4 regions of the Kitasatospora sp. NPDC041988 genome follow, and region 2 is predicted to be linked to each of the others. Evidence: riboswitches for the same ligand, from Rfam matches in the RefSeq annotation. Region 2 holds a riboswitch; each other region holds the start of a gene.
The links. Region 2 has a riboswitch for cyclic di-AMP ahead of ACZ6NC_RS25830 (transglycosylase family protein). Riboswitches for the same ligand answer to the same signal wherever they lie in the genome.
Positions count from the first base shown of each region.

Region 1: it holds a riboswitch for cyclic di-AMP, as region 2 does, so the genes downstream of both, ACZ6NC_RS07345 (M23 family metallopeptidase) here and ACZ6NC_RS25830 (transglycosylase family protein) in region 2, are expected to answer to the same signal.
Region 3: it holds a riboswitch for cyclic di-AMP, as region 2 does, so the genes downstream of both, ACZ6NC_RS30115 (LysM peptidoglycan-binding domain-containing protein) here and ACZ6NC_RS25830 (transglycosylase family protein) in region 2, are expected to answer to the same signal.
Region 4: it holds a riboswitch for cyclic di-AMP, as region 2 does, so the genes downstream of both, ACZ6NC_RS22795 (M23 family metallopeptidase) here and ACZ6NC_RS25830 (transglycosylase family protein) in region 2, are expected to answer to the same signal.

Region 1 covers NZ_JBVJCO010000005.1:34,385-40,039, forward strand. The annotation lists gene purB (adenylosuccinate lyase) at 1-1,353, shown strand, start outside; gene ACZ6NC_RS07340 (MFS transporter) at 1,411-2,964, opposite strand; cyclic di-AMP (ydaO/yuaA leader) riboswitch at 3,276-3,435, shown strand; gene ACZ6NC_RS07345 (M23 family metallopeptidase) at 3,439-4,467, shown strand; gene ACZ6NC_RS07350 (DUF2470 domain-containing protein) at 4,889-5,608, opposite strand.
Region 2 covers NZ_JBVJCO010000027.1:136,296-141,950, reverse strand. The annotation lists gene ACZ6NC_RS25835 (hypothetical protein) at 142-2,367, opposite strand; cyclic di-AMP (ydaO/yuaA leader) riboswitch at 2,630-2,794, shown strand; gene ACZ6NC_RS25830 (transglycosylase family protein) at 2,779-4,068, shown strand; gene ACZ6NC_RS25825 (hypothetical protein) at 4,245-4,445, shown strand; gene ACZ6NC_RS25820 (LacI family DNA-binding transcriptional regulator) at 4,505-5,524, opposite strand; gene ACZ6NC_RS25815 (glycoside hydrolase family 13 protein) at 5,550-5,655, opposite strand, start outside.
Region 3 covers NZ_JBVJCO010000036.1:86,229-91,883, forward strand. The annotation lists gene ACZ6NC_RS30100 (nucleoside triphosphate pyrophosphohydrolase) at 1-141, shown strand, start outside; gene ACZ6NC_RS30105 (SDR family NAD(P)-dependent oxidoreductase) at 245-670, opposite strand; gene ACZ6NC_RS30110 (cytochrome P450 family protein) at 902-2,179, shown strand; cyclic di-AMP (ydaO/yuaA leader) riboswitch at 2,465-2,635, shown strand; gene ACZ6NC_RS30115 (LysM peptidoglycan-binding domain-containing protein) at 2,641-3,549, shown strand; gene eno (phosphopyruvate hydratase) at 3,797-5,083, shown strand; gene ACZ6NC_RS30125 (FtsB family cell division protein) at 5,297-5,655, shown strand, end outside.
Region 4 covers NZ_JBVJCO010000023.1:22,690-28,344, forward strand. The annotation lists gene ACZ6NC_RS22785 (GNAT family N-acetyltransferase) at 6-620, opposite strand; gene ACZ6NC_RS22790 (hypothetical protein) at 664-1,536, shown strand; gene ACZ6NC_RS22795 (M23 family metallopeptidase) at 1,600-2,460, opposite strand; cyclic di-AMP (ydaO/yuaA leader) riboswitch at 2,473-2,631, opposite strand; gene ACZ6NC_RS22800 (YiaA/YiaB family inner membrane protein) at 2,886-3,176, shown strand; gene ACZ6NC_RS22805 (alpha/beta fold hydrolase) at 3,304-4,131, shown strand; gene ACZ6NC_RS22810 (TetR/AcrR family transcriptional regulator) at 4,262-4,831, shown strand; tRNA gene ACZ6NC_RS22815 (tRNA-Ile) at 4,905-4,981, opposite strand; gene ACZ6NC_RS22820 (SpoIIE family protein phosphatase) at 5,170-5,655, shown strand, end outside.

The sequences.
Region 1 (5,655 bases), on a different contig from region 2:
GAGCACAAGGTGGTCCTCGAGCGCCACCTGTGGCTCGCCGTCCTGAAGGCCCAGCAGGACCTCGGCGTCGAGGTGCCCGCGGGCGCCGTCGCCGACTACGAGCGGGTGATCGACCAGGTCGACCTCGGCTCGATCGCCGCCCGTGAGCGGGTCACCCGCCACGACGTGAAGGCCCGGATCGAGGAGTTCAGCGAGCTCGCCGGCCACGAGCAGATCCACAAGGGCATGACCTCCCGGGATCTGACCGAGAACGTCGAGCAGCTGCAGATCCGCCAGTCGCTGGAGCACGTGCGCGACCGCACGGTCGCCGTGCTGGTGCGCCTGGGCCGGCTCTCCGCCCAGTACACCGAGCTGGTCATGGCCGGCCGTTCGCACAACGTCGCCGCGCAGGCGACCACGCTGGGCAAGCGCTTCGCGACCGTCGCCGACGAGCTGCTGGTCGCCTTCCGCCGCCTGGAGGAGCTGATCGCCCGCTACCCGCTGCGCGGGATCAAGGGCCCGGTCGGCACCGCTCAGGACATGCTGGACCTGCTCGGCGGTGACACCGACAAGCTCGCCGAGCTGGAGCGCCGGGTGGCCGGCCACCTGGGCTTCGACAACGTGCTCACCTCCGTCGGCCAGGTCTACCCGCGCTCGCTGGACTTCGAGGTGCTGACCGCGCTCGTCCAGCTCTCCGCCGCGCCGTCCAGCCTGGCCAAGACGATCCGCCTGATGGCCGGCCACGAGCTGGTCACCGAGGGGTTCAAGGAGGGCCAGGTCGGCTCCTCCGCGATGCCGCACAAGATGAACACCCGCTCCTGCGAGCGCGTCAACGGCCTGGCTGTCATCCTGCGCGGCTACGCGTCGATGACCGCCGAGCTGGGCGGCGACCAGTGGAACGAGGGTGACGTCTCCTGCTCGGTGGTCCGCCGGGTCGCGCTGCCGGACGCGTTCTTCGCTTTCGACGGCCTGCTGGAGACCTTCCTGACCGTCCTCGACGAGTTCGGCGCCTTCCCCGCCGTGATCGAGGCCGAGCTCGACCGCTACCTGCCGTTCCTGGCCACCACCAAGGTGCTGATGGGCGCGGTGCGCGCGGGCGTCGGCCGGGAGACCGGGCACGAGGTCATCAAGGAGCACGCCGTCGCCTCGGCACTGGCGATGCGGGCCGGCGCCCGGGAGAACGAGCTGCTGGACCGGCTCGCCGACGACGAGCGGATGCCGCTGGACCGGGCCGCGCTGGACGCGCTGCTGGCCGACCGGCTCTCCTTCACCGGCGCGGCCGGTGCGCAGGTCGCCGAGGTCGTCCGCCAGGTCGAGGCCGTTGCGGCCGCCTACCCGGAGGCCGCCAAGTACGCTCCCGGCGACATCCTCTGACGGTTCCTCGGGCGACTGCTCAGACGACTCCCAGGCATACGAGGGCTCCGCTGCCGGTCAGGTGGCGGGGCCCTCGGGCGTTCCGGGGGCCCGCGGGGCGGACGTCGTTCCAGAGGCGGTTCCGGCGGGGAGGTGGCCCGGGTCGAGCGGCGGGCCGTTGGTGCCGCAGGAGTAGCGGCAGTCCGGCTCGGCCACCGGGTGGTCCTCGGCGGCGAGGACGTTGCCCCGGACGGTCGTGAACGCGATGAGTCCGCCCGTGACCAGCAGCCCGGCGCAGATCAGCATCGCCGTCCGGAAGGCGGAGTCCACCGAGGACGGCACCTGGTAGGCGTCGCCGCTGAGCCCGGCGAGTGCGGGCAGCGCGGCGACCGCGAGCAGACCGGCCGCGCGGGCGGCGGCGTTGTTGACGCCGCTGGCGATGCCCGCGTGCCGGACCTCCACCGCCGCCAGCACGGTCGCGGTCAGCGGTGCGACCAGCAGCACCATCCCGCAGCCCATCACGGTGACGGCCGGCAGCACGTCCGTCCAGTACGAGGCCCCCGCGCCGATCCGCAGCATCAGCAGGACGCCGACCGCGCAGAGCAGCGGGCCCACGGTGAGCGGCAGCCGTGGGCCGATCCGCTTGCCGAGCCGGCCGGCCCGGGCGGAGAACGCCAGCATCAGCACGGTGATCGGCACCAGGGCCAGCCCGGAGACCAGCGGGGAGAAACCGGAGACGATCTGCAGCTGCACGACCAGCAGGAAGAACACCCCGCTGAAGGCGGCGTAGACGCAGAGGGTGACCAGGTTCACCGCGGTGAACAGCCGGGAGGAGAAGAGGCCGAGCGGCAGCATCGGCTCCTGGGTGCGGCGCTCGACCACGATGAAGGCCGCGCCCAGCAGCAGCCCGGCCGCGCCGGTCAGCCAGACCCCGGGGGTCAGCCCGTCGCCGGCCGCGGTCAGGGCATAGGTGACGGAGCCCAGGGCCAGCGCGGCCAGCGCCGCGCCGAGCACGTCGAACCGGCCGGTCGCGCTCTCGTCCCGGCTCTCCGGCACGTGCCGGGAGGCCACGGCCACGACCACCACGGCCAGCGGGACGTTCAGCAGGAAGATCCACCGCCAGCCGGGGCCGTCCACCAGCCAGCCGCCGAGGAAGGGGCCGACCGCGGCCGCCACCCCACCCAGGCCCGACCAGAGGCCGACCGCCGCCGAGCGGTCGTCCGGGTGGTAGACGGCCTGAAGCATCGCCAGTGAGCCGGGGGTGAGCAGCGCCCCGCCGATGCCCTGGACCGCGCGGGCGGCGATCAGCACCTCGATGGTGGGCGCGGCGGCACACGCGGCCGAGGCGACGGCGAACCAGATCACGCCGAGCAGGAAGACCCGGCGCCGGCCGTAGCGGTCCCCGAGCGCGCCGCCGAGCAGGATCAGCCCGGCCAGGGTGAGCAGATAGGCGTTGAGCGTCCACTGCAGGGCGGCGAGCGGGGCGCCGAGATCGGTGCCGATCCGGGGCAGGGCGACGTTCACCACCGTGCTGTCGAGCATCGCCATGCTGGAGCCGAGCACCGTCGCCAGTAGTACCCAGCGGCCCTGCGCGGTGCCCAGACGCAGGGTGCCGGCCTCGGAGGTGGTCACGGCCTGATCGTCCGCCCCCGGGGGGCGACGTGACAAGGCTCACCGGGGGTGTGTCGGCGAATGGCTTTCCGTAGCCGATCACATGCGGACGGGCACCGAAATCGGCGGAGCGTCGTGGATCAGTGGCGCGCGGTGAATCGATTGTGCACATACTGTGCAGCCGATCATTCGGAGTGTCACCGTCTTCCCGGCTTTTGTTTCCGGTTCAAGAGATCGACATTGCTTCACCCGGATGGATGGGTTTTAGTTCAGCGACCGCCCGGCGTTGGCCCGGGTGGCCACCGGGTGGAACGCCTAGTCCTGCCGCTGCCCGGTGGTACGAACTGAACTCTGTTCGGCAGGAGCGGGGGACCCAAAGGTAAGTCGCCGGACCGGAATTCACGGTCCGGCTTGGGGTGAAGCCGCACATGCGGCCGGGCAACTCCAGCCCGAACCCGACAGCTCACCTCGCAGGCGTCGGAGAGGAAATTCCCCATGCCCGCACATGCTCGTCGTATCGCCCTGCCCCGCGCCGCCCGCATCGGCATCGCCACCGCCGTCACCGGCGCCGCGTTCGCCCTTCCGCTGGTGACCACCATCAGCGCGCAGGCCCACACCGCCCCGGCCGCGAAGCCCGCGCAGACCAGCACCTGGACCGGCGCCACCAGCGTCGACGCCGCCCCGGCCGCCGCCGCGCAGCCGGCCGCCGAGGCCGCCAAGCCGGCCGCCGCCCCGGCCGAGGAGAGCTACAAGGTCGTCGGCGGGGACTCCCTGTCGAAGATCGCCAACGCCAAGCAGGTCGAGGGTGGCTGGCAGGCGCTGTACGACCACAACCGCTCGGTCGTCGGCAGCAACCCGAACCTGATCTTCCCGGGCCAGCAGCTCGCGCTGGGCACCAAGGCCGCCGCCGCTCCGGCCGCCGCCGAGGCCGCCAAGCCGGCCGCCCCCGCCAAGTCCGCCTCGCAGGACTCCGCGAAGCCGGCCGCCCACGCCGCCGCCCCGAAGCCGGTCCAGGCCGCGAAGCCCGCGCAGGCCCCGGCCACCAAGCCGGCGCCCGCCGCTGCCAAGCCGGCCGCCCCGGCCACCACCCCGGCCCCGGCCGCGGTGGCCAGCACCTCCGGTTACGTCGCCCCCCTCGCCAACCCGAAGCTCGGCACCGCCTACGGCGTGGCCGGCTCGATGTGGGCCTCGGGCCACCACACCGGTGCCGACTTCGTCGCCTCCACCGGCACCCCGCTGCGCGCCATTGCGGCCGGCACCGTGGTGAAGGCCGGCAACGGCGGCGCCTACGGCAACGAGGTCGAGATCAAGCTCGCCGACGGCAAGTACGCCCAGTACGCGCACCTGTCCTCGATCGGCGTGAAGATCGGTCAGACCGTCACCGTCGGCCAGCAGATCGGCCTCTCCGGTGCGACCGGCAACGTGACCGGCCCGCACCTGCACTTCGAGATCCGCACCGGCTCGGAGTACGGCTCGGACATCGACCCGATCGCCTACCTGCGGGCGCACGGCGTCTCCATCTGACCTTCGGGCAGAGACCACCGCAAGGTGCGGGGCGTACGACCTCCCGGGATGGTCATGTCGGGTGACCGCTCGACCGGGTGATCGCCGCACCTCCGGCGGAACAACGGGCGCGGGACACGCCCAGGCCGGCCCGGCTCGCGAAGCTACTTCGCGAGCCGGGCCGGCCGCTGTTGTTTCCGGGAGGGTCTCCGGTCCGATTTCCGGCCGGGTTTCCGGTCCGGTGCCGGCCGGGTTTCCGGCGGTTTCCGGCGGTTTTCGGCGGTCTTCGGACCGGCGTCGGGGATGGGCGGTGGCCGGGTATTCCGGACCGGGGTCACGGCCGTTTTCGTTCGACTGATCAGGTCGCCGATTCCCGTGGCAGCCTGATCGGCCGTCAGGTTGGTGTGGCCCGAAGGTCAGTTCGTGCTGCCCGTCCGTCCGGTCAGAACCGGTGGGCGGGCAGTCCGCTGTGGGCGGCGGTCAGCAGCTGGTGCACCCGGTGGCCGAACTCGTCGGCGTCGTGAGCGGGTTCGGGGAAGACCAGACGGACATCGCGGTGGCCGTGCGGGTGGTCCAGGCGGAGCACCAGGCCGTACCGGTCGAGCGCGAGCGGGCGGATCTCCGGTCGCCCGGTGAGGAGGTGGGGGTCGATCAGCCGGGTGAGCACGGCGAGCGCGTCGGGGTGGTCGTCGGCGAGGTGGGTGAGCAGGCCGGCCTCGTACGGAGCGAGCGGGTCGGGTGTGGCGAGGGCGAGATCGGCGCCGGTGAGCGCGCTGGTGCCGTACGGGGTGGCGAGGACGGCGTGGGCGACGTCCAGGTGCAGGTGGACACTGATGCCGTCGTCGGCGAGGTGGGCGAGGTGGAGCCGGCCGGCCAGGGTGAGGCGGCCGCGGACCCGGTCGCGGACGGCGACCGGCGCGATGTCGGTGAGGTCCAGGGCGACGGCGAGACCGTCCGGTTCGCCGGTCACGGCGAGGGTGAGCGGCGAGTCGAGCGGTGCGCTCAGGCGCAGCCGGGAGCCGTGCACCACGACCGGGGTGTCGAGGTCGTGATGCTCGCCGCAGGCGCGGATCACCACCGAGGAGGTGGCGCCGAGCAGGCTGCAGACCCGTTCGGCGGCGGTGGGTTCGGACACCTCGACGTCGGTGGGGCTGGGGCTCATGGCGACCTCCGGTTGGTTAGGTGAGCCTAACCTAATGAGTTTGCCAG
Region 2 (5,655 bases):
TTGCTCGGGCCCCCCCCCCCCCCCCCACGCCGCCCAGTAGCGGCCCGCCGTAGCGGCCCGCAACACCAGCCCGTACGAAAGGGGCCCGGAACGCATCCGTTCCGGGCCCCTTCGGCCGTCCTGGCCGTCCTGGCCGTCCGGTCAGCCGCCCACCCGGCTCGTGGGCGCGGCGGCGTCCTTGAGGCCCAGCGCGGGCAGCTGCACCGGCCGGGCCTGTGCGGCGAAGGCGGCCACCGGCGCGCTGCTCGCGTTCCACTGCGGCTGTGCGGTGCCGCCGGCGTCCGCCTTGCGCACCTGGAGCACCTCGGCCTGCCCGGCCCGGCGCAGCAGGATGCTCTTGGGCGGCCCGGACTCCGGGTCGACCCAGAGCTCGTTGCCGCCGAACTCGCAGTCCAGCACCAGGATGTCGTCCGGCTTGCCATCGGAGGTGGCCCGGAAGGCGACCCCGGCCCGCCGGTAACCGGTGAACCGGCTGCGGCTGAAGGTGACGGACTCCCCGGCGAGTTCGTGGTGGGCGGTGGCGACCGCGAAGTCGCTCTGCCCGGCGGCGTCGATCAGCAGCCCGTCGAACAGGCTGCCCTTCTCCCGGCCGAGCGAGTGCAGCTCCACTCCCCCGGCGGCGTTGCCGTACAGCACGCTGGCGGTGTAGTCGAAGTCGTTGAGGTAGGCGCCGTGCTCGATGCCCCAGCCACCGTTGTGGTAGGCCGCGAACTCGGTGACCACGTGATGGTGCTGGGCGTTCAACCAGACGAAGATCCCGTCCTGCAGGTTGTTGTGGGCCAGGCAACGCTGGAAGGTCCAGACCCCCTCGCTGTTCTCCGGCCACTCGAAGCCGGACGCCCCGTTGGCGCCCTGGACGCCGACGGCCACGCAGTCCAGCGCCTTGCCGCCGGTGCCGGCGCCCAGGTTGAAGCCGGTGAGCCGGTAGGCGCGCGGATTGGGCTCCAGCACGGTGCGGGAGGCGACGCAGGACTCGTAGACGATGTCGTCGGACGGCTGCTGCGGGGTGCGGGTGTCCAGCGGGCCGTCCCACCAGTAGGCGTCCTCCCAGGTGTCGTGGCTGATGCAGCTGCGGAAGGTGATGCCGTGGCTGGCGTGCGGGACGTACGCGTGGTTGCCGGCGTCGCGGACCACCACACCCTCGACCACGGTGCCGCGGGTGGCGTCCCCGAGCAGGTGGAAGTGGAGCCCGTACCGGCCGAGGACGGGGGCGGTGACCGGGACGGCGCCGTCCGGGCCCTTCCAGGTCTCCTTGGTCTCGGCGCGCGGGCCGACCCAGCGCAGGGCTGCGTGCCGGACGTCGGCCCGGCGGGAGCTGGTGACGTGGACGTGCGCCCGGCCCTTGGTGGTGCCCTCGACCCGGACGCTGCGGGTCAGGTTGAGCACCTCGGCGCCGACGGTGACGCCCCCTCCGGCCGCCACCCGCGGGTGGGCGTACTTGAGCGGTGCCGCCAGGGTGACGGTGGATCCGCTGACGGACCGGACGGAGACGAGGTCGTAGCGGGCGGAGAAGCCCTCCTCGTCCGGCGGGCCGGTCGGGGTGACGGCCAGTTCGTCGCCGGGCTGCCAACCGGCGGGCGGGGCGGCCAGGGTGAGGCTGGTGTCGCCGGCCCGCAGCTCGCCGGCGGCGCGGACCCAGGCGGTCCTGGCGGCGCCGTCCAGCCGCAGGTACCCGGCGCCGGTGACCCAGAGTCCGACGTCGGTGTCGACCACCTTCATGCCGTCGCCCTGGAACCGCTTCTCGTCGACGGCCGGGAAGCGCAGGGTGTGCACGGCGGCGCCGTCGGGGGCGAGGGCGAGGGTGCCGCGGACCTCCACGTTGCCCGCCGAGGCGAGGGTGACGGTGCGGTCGGCGGCGAAGGTCAGCGCGCCTGACGGCTCGACCAGCAGCGAGGCGACGGTGGCGTCGGTGTCGAGCAGCACCTTGTCGGTGATCCGGACGGCGCTCTGCGGGCCGGGCACCTTGCCGCCCCAGCCGGCCGGGTCGGACCAGCGGCGGCCGCCCTGGTCGACGGTGGGCGCCGCGGCGGGCTGCCCGGGTGCGGCGGGGGTGCCGTCCGGGGTGCCGGCGGGCGGCGGCGCGCCGTGGCCCATCCCCGCCGCGTCCGGGTCGGTCCCGGCCGCGGCGGAGCCGCCGGCGGCCGCGACGGGTTCGGCCGGGCCGCCCAGCGAGCGGCGCAGGACCTCCTCGCCGCTGACCGCCGCGAACACCGTGCCGACGGCGAGCCAGCGCAGCATCGTCCGGCGGCGTACGGGAGTTCGCGGATCGGCGGGCGGGATGTCCGGTCTGCGGCGTTTTGCCCGGCGGTACACCCGGCGGCGCTCTTCCGCCGGACGGCTCGCGTCCGGCTCCTCGTCCATGGCCATCGTTGCGTAGCCCTCCCCCCAGACGGCTGCGTCAGTCCTGACCCTCTGAAGCATAGGCAGTTGCGTTGACCCCGACGGGCGTTGCGCGAAAACGGTCATTTCTGATCATGGTGGACAGCCATCCGACACCCCTCCCGCAAACCGTGACGAGCGTCACACATGTTTGCGGTTTGAACTTAAGTCTGCTTAACGTGCTCCCCGTTCGTGGCCACACGGACCCAGCTCATCCGCAACGCCGAGTCCTGCCGTCGGGTGCGCTGGCAGCTAGAAAACGCACCACGGCAGGAGCGGGGGAACCACAGGTAAGTCGCCCCGGACCGGTCCGCGTACCGGTTCAGGGCTAGGGGTGAAGCCGCGTCCACAGCGCGGCCGGGCAACTCCAGCCCGAATCCGACAGCTCACCTCGCAGGCGTGGGAGAGGACCGCATCTTCATGCTGCCCACCAACGGCACCCGCCTGTCCGGCCGTACCCGTCGCGCGATCGCCACCCTCGGCGTCGTCGGCATCGGCCTCACCGTCCCCTGCCTGACCTCCGGCACCGCCTCCGCCGCCTCCGTCGCCACCTGGGACAAGGTCGCCCAGTGCGAGAGCACCGGCAACTGGAGCATCAACACCGGCAACGGCTTCTACGGCGGCCTCCAGTTCACCAACAGCACCTGGGCCGAGTTCGGTGGCACCGCGTACGCGGCCCGCGCCGACCTCGCCACCAAGGACCAGCAGATCGCGATCGCCGAGAAGGTGCTCGCCGTCCAGGGCCCCGGCGCCTGGCCCGTCTGCTCCGTCCAGGCCGGTCTGACCAAGGGCGGCACCCCCGCCGCCGTCGACACCACCACCGCCGCCAAGCCCGCCGCGCAGACCCCGGCCCCGGCCGCCAAGCCGGCCACCCAGGCGCAGCCCCAGGCCGCCGCCAAGCCGGCCGCGCCGAAGGCCGACCGGGCCCCGGCCTCCACCGACTCCGCCAAGCCGCAGGGCGACCAGAACTGGTCGCAGAAGTGGCAGGACAAGGCCGACGACTACACCGTGGTCGCCGGCGACTGGCTCTCCTCGATCGCCGACAAGAACCACGTCCAGGGCGGCTGGGAGCGGCTGTACGAGCTCAACCGCTCCACCCTGGCCGACGGCCCGCACGTCATCTACCCGGGCCAGCACCTGACCTTCGGTGACCGCGCCAAGGACCAGGCCTCGGACGAGTCCGGCAAGAACTTCGACTGGTTCAACCGGTCCTCCGGCAACTCCGGCCAGGCCGCCGCCGGCACCGCCGCCGCCAAGCCGGCCGCGCAGACCCAGGCCGCCAAGCCGGCCGCCCAGGCCCAGACCCAGGCGCCCGCCCAGGCCGCCACCGGCAGCATGGCCGCCGCGGTCGCCTTCGCCGAGTCGAAGGTCGGCCAGGCGTACGTCTACGGCGGCACCGGCAACGGCGGCTGGGACTGCTCCGGCCTGACCCAGGCCGCGCTGCGCGCCGCGGGCATCTCCGTCCCGCGCGTCGCCGCCGACCAGGCCGCCGCCTCCACCCACGTCTCGCTGGACGCCCTCAAGCCGGGCGACCTGCTGTTCTGGTCCAACAACGGCCAGGACTCCGGCGTGTACCACGTCGCGATCTACATCGGCGACGGCAAGTACGTCGAGGCCGCCAACCCGAGCGCGGGCGTGCGCACCCAGACCATCGCCAACTGGGCCCCGGACTTCGCCGGCCGGGTCTGACCCACAAGCGGCTCCCGAGCCGACACCGGTACGCCGAAGCCCCCGGGGAGAGTCTGGTCGCTCCCCCCGGGGGCTTCGGCCTGCCCTCCCCACGGCGGCGAGCGGGACGGCGGAGGCCGTGGTGGAATCAGCGCGCAGCGGGCATGCTGCTGCTTCGCACCCGAGAAGGAGTCTCCATGGCCCAGGTCACCGTCACGCTCGACGCCAATCTCGCCATCGACGTGATGATGCTCGCCGGCACCAGGAACCCGCAGGACGCCGTCGAGCTGGTCCTGCGCGACTACCTGGCCCGGGGCCGGCGCACGGAGACCAGGACCGGCGACGCCGCCGACGGCCGGCGGGTCAGCCCGGACCGCCCGACCGCCCAGGAGGGCTGAACGACGCAACGACCGGGGCCCGGAGAGCGGATTGCTCTCCGGGCCCCGGTCGTCGTCGTTCAGCGGGCGCCGGCGCCCGTGGAGCCGCGCATCACCAGCTCCGGCTGGAACATGAACTCCCCGCGCTGGGCGGCGTTCCCGCCCACCTCCTCCAGCAGGGCGTCGACGGCCGCGGTGGCCATCGCCTCGACCGGCTGGCGGATGGTGGTCAGCGGCGGCTCGGTGAACGCTATCAACGGCGAGTCGTCGAAGCCGACCACCGAGACGTCGTGCGGCACCGAGAGCCCGCGCTGGCGCACCGCGCGTATCGCGCCGAGCGCCATCATGTCGCTGCCGCAGACGATCGCCGTGCAGCCCTTGTCGAGCAGCGCGCCGGCCGCCGCGTGCCCGCCCTCCACGCTGAACAGCGTGTGGTGGACCAGCGCCTCGGCCTCCTCCTGCGTCTTGCCGAGCACCTCGCGCATGGCCGCGGTGAAGCCCTCGATCTTCCGCAGCACCGGCACGTACCGGCGCTGCCCGACGGCCAGGCCGATCCGCTCGTGGCCGAGTTCGGCCAGGTGCTGGACGGCCATCCACATCGCGGCCCGGTCGTCCGGCGAGATGAACGGCGCGTCGATCTTCTCGCTGAAGCCGTTGATCAGTACGAACGGCACCTGCCGGCCGGTCAGCCTGGCGTACCGGTCGTGGTCGGCGGTGGTGTCCGCGTGCAGGCCGGAGACGAAGACGATGCCCGCCACGCCCCGGTCGACCAGCATCTCCACCAGTTCGTCCTCGGTGGAGCCTCCGGGCGTCTGGGTGCAGAGCACCGGCGTGAAGCCGTGCCGGCTCAGCACCTGCTCGATCACCTGCGCGAGCGCGGGGAAGATCGGGTTGCTCAGTTCCGGGGTGATCAGCCCGATCAGGCCCGCGCTGCGCTGGCGCAGCCGGGTCGGCCGCTCGTAGCCGAGTACGTCCAGCGCCGCCAGCACGGTCTGCCGGGTGGTGGCGGAGACGTTCGCCTTGCCGTTGAGTACGCGGGAGACGGTGGCTTCGCTGACCCCCGCCTGCGCCGCGATGTCTGAGAGTCGCGCCGTAGTCACGGTCCCAGAGCCTATTGCAACCACGTCAGACCGCCCACCAGTCGGTGCTGTCCGGAGCGAGCACCGTCTCTCCGCCGTCCACCACGGCGTCCGCGGAGGAGAGCAGCAGTCGGCCGGGGGCCGGTATCCGG
Region 3 (5,655 bases), on a different contig from region 2:
GAGTCGGCGGGCAGGCTGCTGCTCGCCGTGGCGCAGCGGGCGCACGACGCGGGGGTGGACGTGGACGCCGCGCTGCGGGCGGCCGCGCGCGAGTACCGGGACGCCGTCCGCGGCGCCGAGGGGCTCAAGCCGAAGGACTGAGGCCGGACCGGCCCGGGCGAACGCCGCACCAGTCCCGGGGCGACCCCCGGACCAACCCGGGCGACCCCGGGCGGCCCCGACTCCCTTCCCGGGGCCGGTCGGGTCAGACCGTCGCCACGTCCTCCACCGGCCGGCGCTGCTGCGGTATCACGACCTCGCCGATGGCCTCGCCGACCAGCGCGAGGAGCTCGGCGAGCCGCTCCAGGTCGAGGTGGTCGGGCAGCTCGGCGAGGGAGACGATCCGCTCGCCGTCCGGGCCGGCCACGCAGAACAGGTCGATCGGTCCGAGGTGCTTCTCGGCGGTGTCGACCAGGGCGGCGACGTCGCTGGGCCGGCGGATGTCGCCGCAGACGCCGACGACCGGGCAGCCCGGCCGGTCGAGCTCGGCGGCGAGGTCCTCGGCGATGCCTTCCCGCTGGTCGGCGACGAGCACGCCGACGGCGCCGGCGGCGGTGAAGCGGCGTGCGAGATCGGCACCCGACCCGCCGTCGAGTACGGCGATGACCACGACTGCCCCGGTGACCCGCATGGTGCGCTCCTCCCTGTGGGCGGCTCCGCACCGGCGCCCACGTGTTGCTTTGCGGAGGATCGTAGGCTTGTCCTGACCCTCCGCAACAGGGATTACCCCTCAGGTGACCAGGCTCACGCCTGCCACGCCGAGAACCCGCCGAGTGCGGGCCGGGAACCGCCCCGCCGCGGCCCGGTGGCCGACCGGCCCGGCAGGGGAACCTCGCCGATCCCCACCGGATACCGTCGACGCATGCCAGTTCAGCCCGATTCCGCCCGCCCGCCGCTCTTCACCTGGGACTTCGCCGCCGACCCGTACCCGGCGTACGCGTGGCTGCGGGAGCACGAGCCGGTGCACCGCACCACCCTGCCGAGCGGGGTGGAGGCGTGGCTGGTGACCAGGTACGCGGATGCCCGGCAGGCGCTCGCCGACGGCCGGCTCTCCAAGAATCCGGTCCACCACAGCGAGCAGGCCCACCGCACCGGCAGGGTCGGCATCCCGGGCGAACGCCAGGCCGACCTGATGACGCATCTGCTGAACATCGACCCGCCGGACCACACCCGGCTGCGGCGCCTGGTGTCGAAGGCGTTCACGCCCCGCCGGGTGGCCGAGTTCGAGCCGCGGGTGCAGCAGCTCACCGACCGGCTGATCGACGGTTTCGCGGAGCGCGGCAGCGCCGACCTGATCCACGAGTTCGCCTTCCCCCTCCCCATCTACGCGATCTGCGACCTGCTCGGCGTGCCGGCCGAGGACCAGGACGACTTCCGTGACTGGGCGGGCATGATGGTGCGCCACACCAGGCCGGGCCAGGGCGGGGGGCAGCGCGGCGGCGTGGGGCGGGCGGTCAAGCGGATTCGCGCGTACCTGGCGGAGCTGATCCACCGCAAGCGGGCGGACCTCGGCGACGACCTGATCTCCGGCCTGATCCGGGCCAGCGACCACGGCGAGCACCTCACCGAGAACGAGGCCGCGGCGATGGCCTTCATCCTCCTCTTCGCCGGCTTCGAGACGACCGTCAACCTGATCGGCAACGGCACCTACGCGCTGCTGCGCAACCCGGACCAGCGGGCGTTGTTGCAGGACTCGGTCGCCCGCGGCGAGAGCGCCCTGCTGGAGACCGGGATCGAGGAACTCCTGCGCTACGACGGGCCGGTGGAGCTGGCCACCTGGCGGTTCGCGACCAGCCCGCTGACCATCGGCGGAGTGGACATCCCGGTCGGCGATCCGGTGCTGGTGGTGCTCGCGGCGGCGGACCGGGACCCGGCGCGGTTCGCCGCCGAGAACACCCTCGACCTGGCCCGGACGGACAACCCCCACCTGGGCTTCGGGCACGGCATCCACTACTGCATCGGTGCCCCGCTGGCCAGGCTGGAGGGCCGGGCGGCGCTGGCCACCCTGCTCACCCGGCTGCCCGATCTGCGGCTTGCCGAAAGCCCGGAGAATCTGCGCTGGCGAGGTGGCCTGATCATGCGTGGACTTCGCGAACTTCCGGTCGAATTCAGTCCCGAGAAGAAGCTCGCCACAAGCTGACAACCCCTCCGTGAGCTGCCGCAGAACCGTCTGCCGGAGTCTCAGATGTCACGGTCTGAGACCTCGACACACTGATGGGGCGTCTCCGACACGCCGCAACTGGGGGATTGAATCACCATCAACCCGGACATACCGCCGCCGTTGGTGGGCGATCGACCACGCGCCGTAATTTCTGTGTGATATCGGCGATATGAGCTTGTGATTGGTAAGAGGATCTGTCTACCCTCCGTGGAGTTCGCAGCTGCGGACCTCGTGCGCGGAACGCCGAATCCTGCCCGCCGCGTCACGGGAAACCGACCAGACCCTGGGCAGGGGCGGGGGAACCAGGTTTGTTGCCGTCCCCCACGGCTTGGGGTGAAGCCGCCCACGCGGGCAGAAAGCTTTCCGCGTGACGCGGCCGGGCCACCTCCCGGTCCGAACCCGACAGCTCACCTCGCAGGCGTGCGGAGAGGGACCTCGTCATGCTGTTCGTTGGAACCGGCCGTCACCGTCGTCGCACCCAGACCGAGAAGGCCATCGCCGTCGCCGGCGTGGCCGGCGTCGGACTCGCGATGCCGATCCTCACCGCCACCGGCGCCTCGGCTGCCCCCGTCTCGACCTGGGACTCGGTCGCCCAGTGCGAGAGCGGCGGCAACTGGAGCATCAACACGGGCAACGGCTTCTACGGCGGTCTGCAGTTCACCTCCAGCACGTGGAAGGCGTACGGCGGCACCTCGTACGCGCCGCAGGCCAACCAGGCCAGCAGGGCCCAGCAGATCTCGGTCGCCGAGAAGGTCCTCGCCTCGCAGGGCCCGGGCGCCTGGCCGGTCTGCTCGCAGAAGGCCGGCCTGAGCAAGGGCGGTGCCCCGGCCTCGGTCGACGCCTCCTCGGATGCCAAGCCCGCCGCGCCGAAGCCGGCCCAGCCGAAGCCCGCGCAGCAGCCGGTCCAGCAGCAGGCCCAGAAGCCCGCCGCCCAGTCGCACGCCCAGCAGCAGACCCAGCCGTACGCGCAGCAGGAGACCCAGGCCCCGGGCTTCTCCGGCCACGCCGGCTGGGATGCCGAGGCCAAGGTGTACTGGTACCAGAACAACGGCGGTTGGTACTGGACCAGCCACCCGAGCGTCTACCAGCAGTTCGCCGGCCAGGCCGCGAGCCAGGACGCGAGCCAGGACGCCCACGCCGCCCAGAGCGCTCCGGCCGCGCCGAGCGCCCCGGTCGCCCAGCAGCGCGCCGGCCACGGCTACACCGTCCAGTCCGGCGACACGCTGGCCGGCATCGCCGCCACCCAGGGCGTCTCCGGCGGCTGGCAGTCGCTGTACGACGGCAACCGCGGCACCGTCGGCACCGACCCGAACCTGATCCTGCCCGGCCAGGTGCTCAACCTCGGCTGAGCGGCCCCGCCTTCACGGTGATTCGACGAAGGGGGCCGGATTCGGCCCTCTTCGTCCACATCTGGTCGCCTTTCATGGGGCAACCAGGTGAACTACCGGGGGGTAGTAGGGCCACACGCTGAGACGGGACCGAGGTCAACGTGGCCCCGAGAGCCCGTGCGGTTAGGCTCTGGTCGTAACGACTCCGCAATCGTTCGTCCGACAGCACCCACCGTCAGTCGAACCTGCTTCCGCTAGGAGATGCCTCGTGCCGTCCATCGATGTCGTCGTAGCCCGTGAGATTCTCGACTCGCGTGGCAACCCCACGGTCGAGGTCGAGGTCGGCCTCGACGACGGCAGCACCGGCCGTGCCGCTGTCCCGTCGGGTGCCTCTACCGGTGCCTTCGAGGCCCTGGAGCTGCGCGACGGTGACAAGAACCGCTACTTCGGCAAGGGCGTCGAGAAGGCCGTCCTGGCCGTCATCGAGCAGATCGGCCCGGAGCTGGTCGGCTACGACGCCACCGAGCAGCGCCTGATCGACCAGGCCATGCTCGACCTGGACGCCACCCCGGACAAGTCCTCGCTCGGCGCCAACGCCATCCTGGGCGTCTCGCTGGCCGTCGCGCACGCCGCCTCCGAGGCCAGCGACCTGCCGCTGTTCCGCTACCTGGGCGGCCCGAACGCGCACGTCCTGCCGGTCCCGATGATGAACATCCTCAACGGCGGCTCGCACGCGGACTCCAACGTCGACATCCAGGAGTTCATGATCGCCCCGATCGGCGCGGAGTCCTTCTCCGAGGCCGTCCGCTGGGGCGTCGAGGTCTACCACACCCTCAAGGGCGTCCTGAAGGAGCGCGGCCTCTCCACCGGCCTCGGCGACGAGGGCGGCTTCGCGCCGAACCTGGACAGCAACCGCGAGGCCCTGGACCTCATCACCGAGGCCATCCAGAAGGCGGGCTACGTGCCCGGCCGCGACATCGCGCTGGCGCTGGACGTCGCCGCCTCCGAGTTCTACGAGGACGGTGCCTACCAGTTCGAGGGCAAGGCGCTCACCGCCGCCGAGCTCATCGAGTACTACGCCGAGCTGGTCGCCTCGTACCCGCTGGTCTCCATCGAGGACCCGCTGGACGAGTCGGACTGGGACGGCTGGAAGGCCATGACCGTCAAGCTGGGCGACAAGGTCCAGCTGGTCGGCGACGACCTGTTCGTCACCAACCCGGCCCGCCTGGCCAAGGGCATCGAGACCGGCACCGCCAACGCGCTGCTGGTCAAGGTGAACCAGATCGGTTCGCTGACCGAGACCCTGGACGCCGTCGAGCTGGCCCAGCGCAACGGCTACCGCTGCATGATGTCGCACCGTTCCGGCGAGACCGAGGACGTCACCATCGCCGACCTGGCCGTCGCCACCAACTGCGGCCAGATCAAGACCGGTGCCCCGGCCCGCTCCGAGCGCGTCGCCAAGTACAACCAGCTGCTGCGCATCGAGGAGATCCTCGACGACGCCGCCGAGTACGCCGGCCGCGGCGCCTTCCCGCGCTTCCGCTCCGCGGAATGACAGCACAGTCGCTCTGCGGAATGACAGCACAGTCGCTCCGCGGAGTGGCCAGCGCGCTGAGGCGGCGTAGTCAGCACGGTAAGCACGAGGGCTGACCGCGCCCGCCGGCGCAAGCCTGACCGGTGCCCCGCCGTTCACCCCGTAGGGTGGACGGCGGGGCACCGGCGCGACCAGGAGGGGATACGGGAGATGGCAGGCTGGAGGATCCCGGGCTTGGCGGCCCGGCCTCGCTTCACGAGCCGGGCGACCGTCCTCGTCCTGGTGCTCTGCTCGCTGGTGGCGATCCTGGCCTACCCGACCCGGCAGTTCATCTCCCAGCGCTCCGAGATCTCCGCCCAGCGGGCGAAGGCCGAACACGCCCGGCAGCAGGTCGAGCAGCTGCGCCGGGAGAAGACCCGCTGGCAGGACCCGGAGTACGTCAAGGCGCAGGCCCGTTCGCGGCTGCACTACGCGATGCCGGGGGAGACCCCGTACATTGCGGTGGACCCGGCCGGCCAGGGCGCCGCCAAGTCCTCCGTGTCCTCGCCCGCCCCGTCCGACGCTGTGGCCGCCGCTCCGGCGAAGGCCGCCAA
Region 4 (5,655 bases), on a different contig from region 2:
TGGGGTTAACCCCCGGTCGTCCCCCGTGCTCGGCGCGGCGGCCACTCGTCGGCGAGCAGCGGCGGCCACTCGTCGGCGAGCAGGGAGTACTGGAAGGAGTCGTGCCAGGCGCCGCGCAGGTACACGTGGTGGCGCACCCGGCCCTCCTGCTGGAAGCCGGCCCGGGTGAGCACTCGGGCGGAGGCGTCGTTGGCCACGTCCACCCGGGCGGCCAGCCGGTGCAGGCCGAGCGGCCCGAACGCGAACGCGCAGAGCAGCCCGGTGATCTCGCCCGCGTAGCCGTTGCCCCAGGCGTCGGGGCGCAGCGCGTAGCCGAGGCAGGCGGAGCGGTGGCTGCCGAGGGTGAGGGCGGCGTTGCCGATCGGGGTGGCGTCGGCCGGGTCGGCCGCGTCGGCGTGCCGGGTGACGGCGAGCCGGTAGACCGTCCGTTCGTCCTGGAGGGCCTCCTCCAGGTACTGCTCGATCTGGTCGGCGCAGTCCTCGCGGTCGCGCGGCTCGAAGGGCAGGTAGCGGGTGGCCTCCGGGTCGCCGAAGATCGCGTGCAGCGCGTCGATGTCGCCCGGCGTGTGGTGGAACTCGCGGATGGCCAGGCGGGGGCCGGTGAGTCGGACGGGGACCATGTCTGCCGACCCTACCCGGGGCTTTCCGGTTACCGTACGTGACATGGAAGAAGAAGACCTGCGGCTCGCCCCGCGCACCAAGGCCGCCGACCTGCTCGCCTGGGCGGAGGCCGAGGGCCGCGCGCCGGTGGCCGAGTCCCCGCTGCGGGCGGTGCTGGCGCTGCTGGAGCTGGGCGAGAGCAGGATGCACGACGGCTGGCCGGAGCTGACCTCGGATGCCGTGGAGCAGCTGCTGTACGAGCGGCTCCACCTGTACGTCCAGCCCGCGCCGGAGCAGGACCCGCTGGCGTACGGAGAGGCGGTACGGCTGCTGATCGACCACCAGCGGGCGTCGAAGCGGCTCAACGCCAAGCGGCAGGAGCGGCTGCACGCGGAGGCCGAGTGGCAGGGCGAGGTGGCGGCCGGGCTGCTGCGCCGGGCCGACCTGGTGACCTGGCCCCGGCTGTACGCGGTGCTGCTGTGCGCGCACGACGTGGACCTCGCCGACGAGGCGGCGGTGCGGGAGTGGCTGGCGGCGTTCCGGGAGCTCGCGGAGGAGGACCGGCGGGCCGCGTTCGAGGCGCTGGCGCCGGCCGGGTGGCTGGACGAGGCGGACGAGGAGGGCTGGGGCGCGACCCGGGTGCTCTCGGTCGGGATGGCGACGGACGGTGCGCGGCGGCTGCTGGAGCAGGGCCTGATGCGGCGCAGCTACCGCAATCTGGCGGAGCTGACGGCGCTGGGGCGCCCGATGCCGGACGAGCTGGCCGGGGACTTCGGGGCGTTCGAGGAGGCGGCGGTCGAGGCGGCGCTGGACCTGTTCGGCGAGTGGACGGTGCCGGGGCTGCCGCGGCTGCTGGTGGCGGAGTTCCCGGACCTCGCGCCGGAGCCGGGTCAGGAGGAGATCGACGCGTACCTGGCGCAGCTGCCGGCGGAGTGAGACGCGGGAGGGCGCCCCGGCCGGGGCGCCCTCTCCTCGCGGTGCGTCAGGGGGTGCGGTGCGTCAGGGGGTGATGCCGCGCTGCTCGAACCAGGTCTCCGGGTCGACCGGGGCGCCGCCGCCGGGGCGGACCTCCAGGTGCAGGTGCGGGCCGGTGACGTTGCCGGTGGCGCCGACCTTGCCGAGCTGCTGGCCGGGGACGACCTTGCCGGAGCCCTTGATGATCGAGGAGAGGTGGCAGTACCAGATCTCGGTGCCGTCGGGCAGCGTCTCGACGATCCGGTAGCCGTAGGAGCCGGCCCAGCCGGCCGAGGTGACGGTGCCCTGGCCGACCGCGTAGACCGGGGTGCCGGTGTCCGCGGCGAAGTCCAGGCCGGTGTGCAGGTGGGCCCAGTACGAGGCGCTCTGGCCGTAGTGGGCGGAGAGGTTGTAGTCGCGCACCGGCAGGTTGATGGCGGCGAGCTTGGCCTTCTCGGCCTCCTCGGCGGCCCGCTTGGCCTCCTGCTGCTGGGCGGCGCGCTTGGTCTCGGCCTCCTTGGCGGCCTGGAGCCGGGCGGTCTCCTCGGCGGCGGTGCGCTGGCTGTCGGCCTGCTGCTGGATCCGGGCGGCGAGCGCGAGGCCGGGGTCGGCGCTGAGGGCGACCGGGGTCTCGTCGGGGGCCTCGACGGCGGGCGCGGCGGCCGGGGTCGCGGAGGCGAAGCCGGTGGCGCCCAGGGTGGCGGCGACGGCGGTGACGCCGAGCAGTGGCGCCGTCCCGCGGGTCTGACGCGGCATCCGGTGCCGGCTGGCCTCGGCGGCCTGCGGGGCGGCCTCGTCGGAGGGCCCGCCGTACTCGCCGGGGTGGGCGGGCGGCCACGGGTGGTCGAGCAGCTGGGTGCCGGCGGGGGAGCCGGGCAGGTGTGCCGGAGAGTGCGTCGACGCCACGGAGGCGCGCTCCTTTCCTTCCTTCGCGCCTACCGGGTTAGCTGACGGGTTCGGAGCAGGAAGGTCTCCTACGGCTGGGCCTGGGCCCGGCCGATTCACCCCAAGGAACGTGGTTCCCCGGCTCCCTGACCTGCCCGGAGGCCGGCCGGTGGGATTAGGCGACGGCGCACGGTGCCGTCTGGGTACGGCGTTGCGGACCGCGCTGCGTTATCAAACGTTAATCCTAGGAGCCCCTGATTCCAAGCCATCCGTCCGGGGCATCCGGATACAGTCCGGACACTACGTGACCTGATGGGCGTTTTGGGGCGTTTGGCGACAACTGACGACTACTGACACCACCGAACGTGATTGGACGTCAACGAACGACCCCCCATCTGAGTACTTCTACTCATGTGCGGCCTGGCCGGCACGGCCATCCTGGCGCCATGAACGCACCGATGCAGTCACGCACCACGGCCGCGTACTACGTCCAGGCCGTGCTCTCCTTCGCACTCTCCGCCAGCACCCTGGCGGTCGGGATCGCCTACCTCCCGGTGGGCGGCTGGACCCGGGCCTTCCTCGGGATCGGCCTGCTCTACACCGTCACCTCCTCGTTCACCCTGGCCAAGGTGATCCGCGACAAGCAGGAGACCAACGAGATCGTCACCCGGGTGGACCAGGCCCGCCTGGAGAAGCTGCTGGCGGAGCACGACCCGTTCAAGGTGGAGGGGGTCTGACGCCACCTCCCGACCACCCCTCGGACGCGGCTGCCGTCGACCGCTTGACGGCTAAGGCTATTAGCCTTAGCTTTATGGCTATCGGCACAACCGCCGATGACCGTTCCGGCGGACCGAGGAGGCCCCCATGCCCGGCACCACCGCCCCCACCACCCGGTACCTCGACGTCCCCGGCGGCCGGCTCGCCTACGACGACACCGAGCAGGGCGACGGCGCCCCCGTCGTCCTGCTCCCCGGGATGCTCGACAGCCGGGCCGCCTACCGCCACCTGCGCCCGCTGCTGATCGCCGCCGGCCACCGGGTGATCACGATGGACCTGCGCGGCTTCGGCGAGTCCTCGATCGCCTGGGACGACTACTCGCCGGCCGCGATCGCCACCGACGTCCTCGCCCTGCTCGACCACCTCGGCATCGAGCGCGCCGTCCTCGCCGGCAACTCGTACACCGGCGCCACCGTCGTCAAGGCCGCCGGGGACGCGCCCGAGCGGGTCGCCGGGATCGTCCTGCTGGACGCCTTCGTCGAGAACCTGCCGCCGAACGCCCTGCAGCGCGCGATGTTCGCCGTGATGGGCACGCTGCTGGTGCACTCCCCCGCGTTCTGGGGCCTCTACCACCGGAGGATGGCCTACCCCACCGCCAAGCCGGCCGACTTCGACGCGTACGTGGACGGGCTGGTCGCCGCGATGCGCACGCCCGGCCGCAAGGCCGCCACCCGCGGCCAGGTCCACGGGGACTCCGCGCCCGTCGGCTGGACCGCCGCCGTGCGGTGCCCGGCGCTGGTCGTCATGGGCAGCAAGGACCCCGACTTCCCCAAGCCGGAGCTGGTCGCCGACCGGCAGGCCGCCGCGCTGCGCGCCCGCAAGGTGATGATCGAGGACGCCGGCCACTACCCGATGGCCGACCACCCGCAGGCCACCGCCGACGCGCTGCTGCCGTTCCTCGCCGAGCTGGCCTGAGCCGCACCGGGCCGAGCCCGAGCCGAACCGGGCCTGAGCCGCACCGGGCCTGAGCCACACCGGGCCGGGCTTGCCGAGCCGGCCCGAGCCTCCCGACACCCCGGAACCGGAACCACGGAGAACCGTCCCCATGCCCCGAGTAGGACTCACCCCCGAGCAGGTCGTCGGCCACGCCCTCGCCCTCATCGACGAGCAGGGCCCCGAGGGCCTCACCCTCGCCGCCGTCGCCGTGCGGGCCAACGTGGCCACGCCCTCGCTGTACAAGCACGTCAGCGGCGGCCTTGCCGAACTGCGGCGGCTGATCGCCGTCCGGGTCACCGAGGAGCTGGCCGACCGGCTCGCCGAGGCCGCCCTCGGCCGCGGCGGGGACGACGCCGTCGCCGCCGTCCTGCGCGCCTACCACGCGTACGCCACCGAACACCCGCACCGCTACAACGCGCTCCCGCAGGCCCCGCAGCCGGACGACGACCTCACCCGGGCGGCCACGCGACTGGTCGGCGTGATCATCGCGGTGCTGCGCGAGTACGGGCTCTCCGGGTCCGAGGCCATCCACGCCGCCCGCGCCGTCCGCTCGGTGGCCCACGGCTTCGCCTCGCTCTCCATCGGCGGCGCGTTCCAGCTCGCCGAGGACCTCGGCGACACCCAGGACCGCCTGATCACCGTGCTCACCCACGGCCTCCGCGACTGGCCCGGAGCCTGAGCCGCCCAGCTGCGCGAGGAGGCGGCGGAAACGCCGAAGGGCCCGGAGCGGGATCGCTCCGGGCCCTTCGCGGTGGTGGGCCTAACAGGACTTGAACCTGTGGCCTCTTCCTTATCAGGGAAGCGCTCTAACCGTCTGAGCTATAGGCCCTCGCCGCTCGCAGATCCTACTCGACCTCCGCCCGGTGCCGCACATCCGTCCCGGCCGGTCCGCCGTGCCCCCGTCCCGGCGGAGCGTGCCGCCCACCTCACCATTCACCGGCATACGAAATAAGGTATTAAGAATTGAGTGGCCGATAAGGCACCATCCGAGAAGGCAACGGAAAGGCCGGGGATCCCATGGACCTGACCTCGCCGTGGCTTCCCCCCTCCGAGGACGAGAGCCGGACGCCGCGCAGCAGCCCCACCGCGCGCAGCGCCATGCGCTGCGTCCGCTTACTGCTCGGCTGCACCAGCGCCGCCGAACTGCTCGGCACGATCCTCGCCGAGGGCCCCGGCTGGATCACCGGTGAGGGGTCCGCGCTCTACCTGCTGGACTCCGCCGGCATGCTCCGGCTCACCGCCTCCCACGGCCTGCCCGAGTGGGCCCACGAGCGGTACAACGTGGTCGACCCGGCGAGCGACCTGCCCGCCGCGATGGCGCTCAGGCTGCGCCGGCCCTATCTGCTCAGCCCTGAGCGCACCAGCGTCGACTACCCCAACCGCAACGCCGGCATGGGCACCGGCATGGTCGCCATCATCACCCTGCCGATGGTCGTCGACGAGGAGCCGATCGGCGTACTGGCCCTGGCGCTGGCCCACCGGGGCACCGTCCCCCGGCGCGAC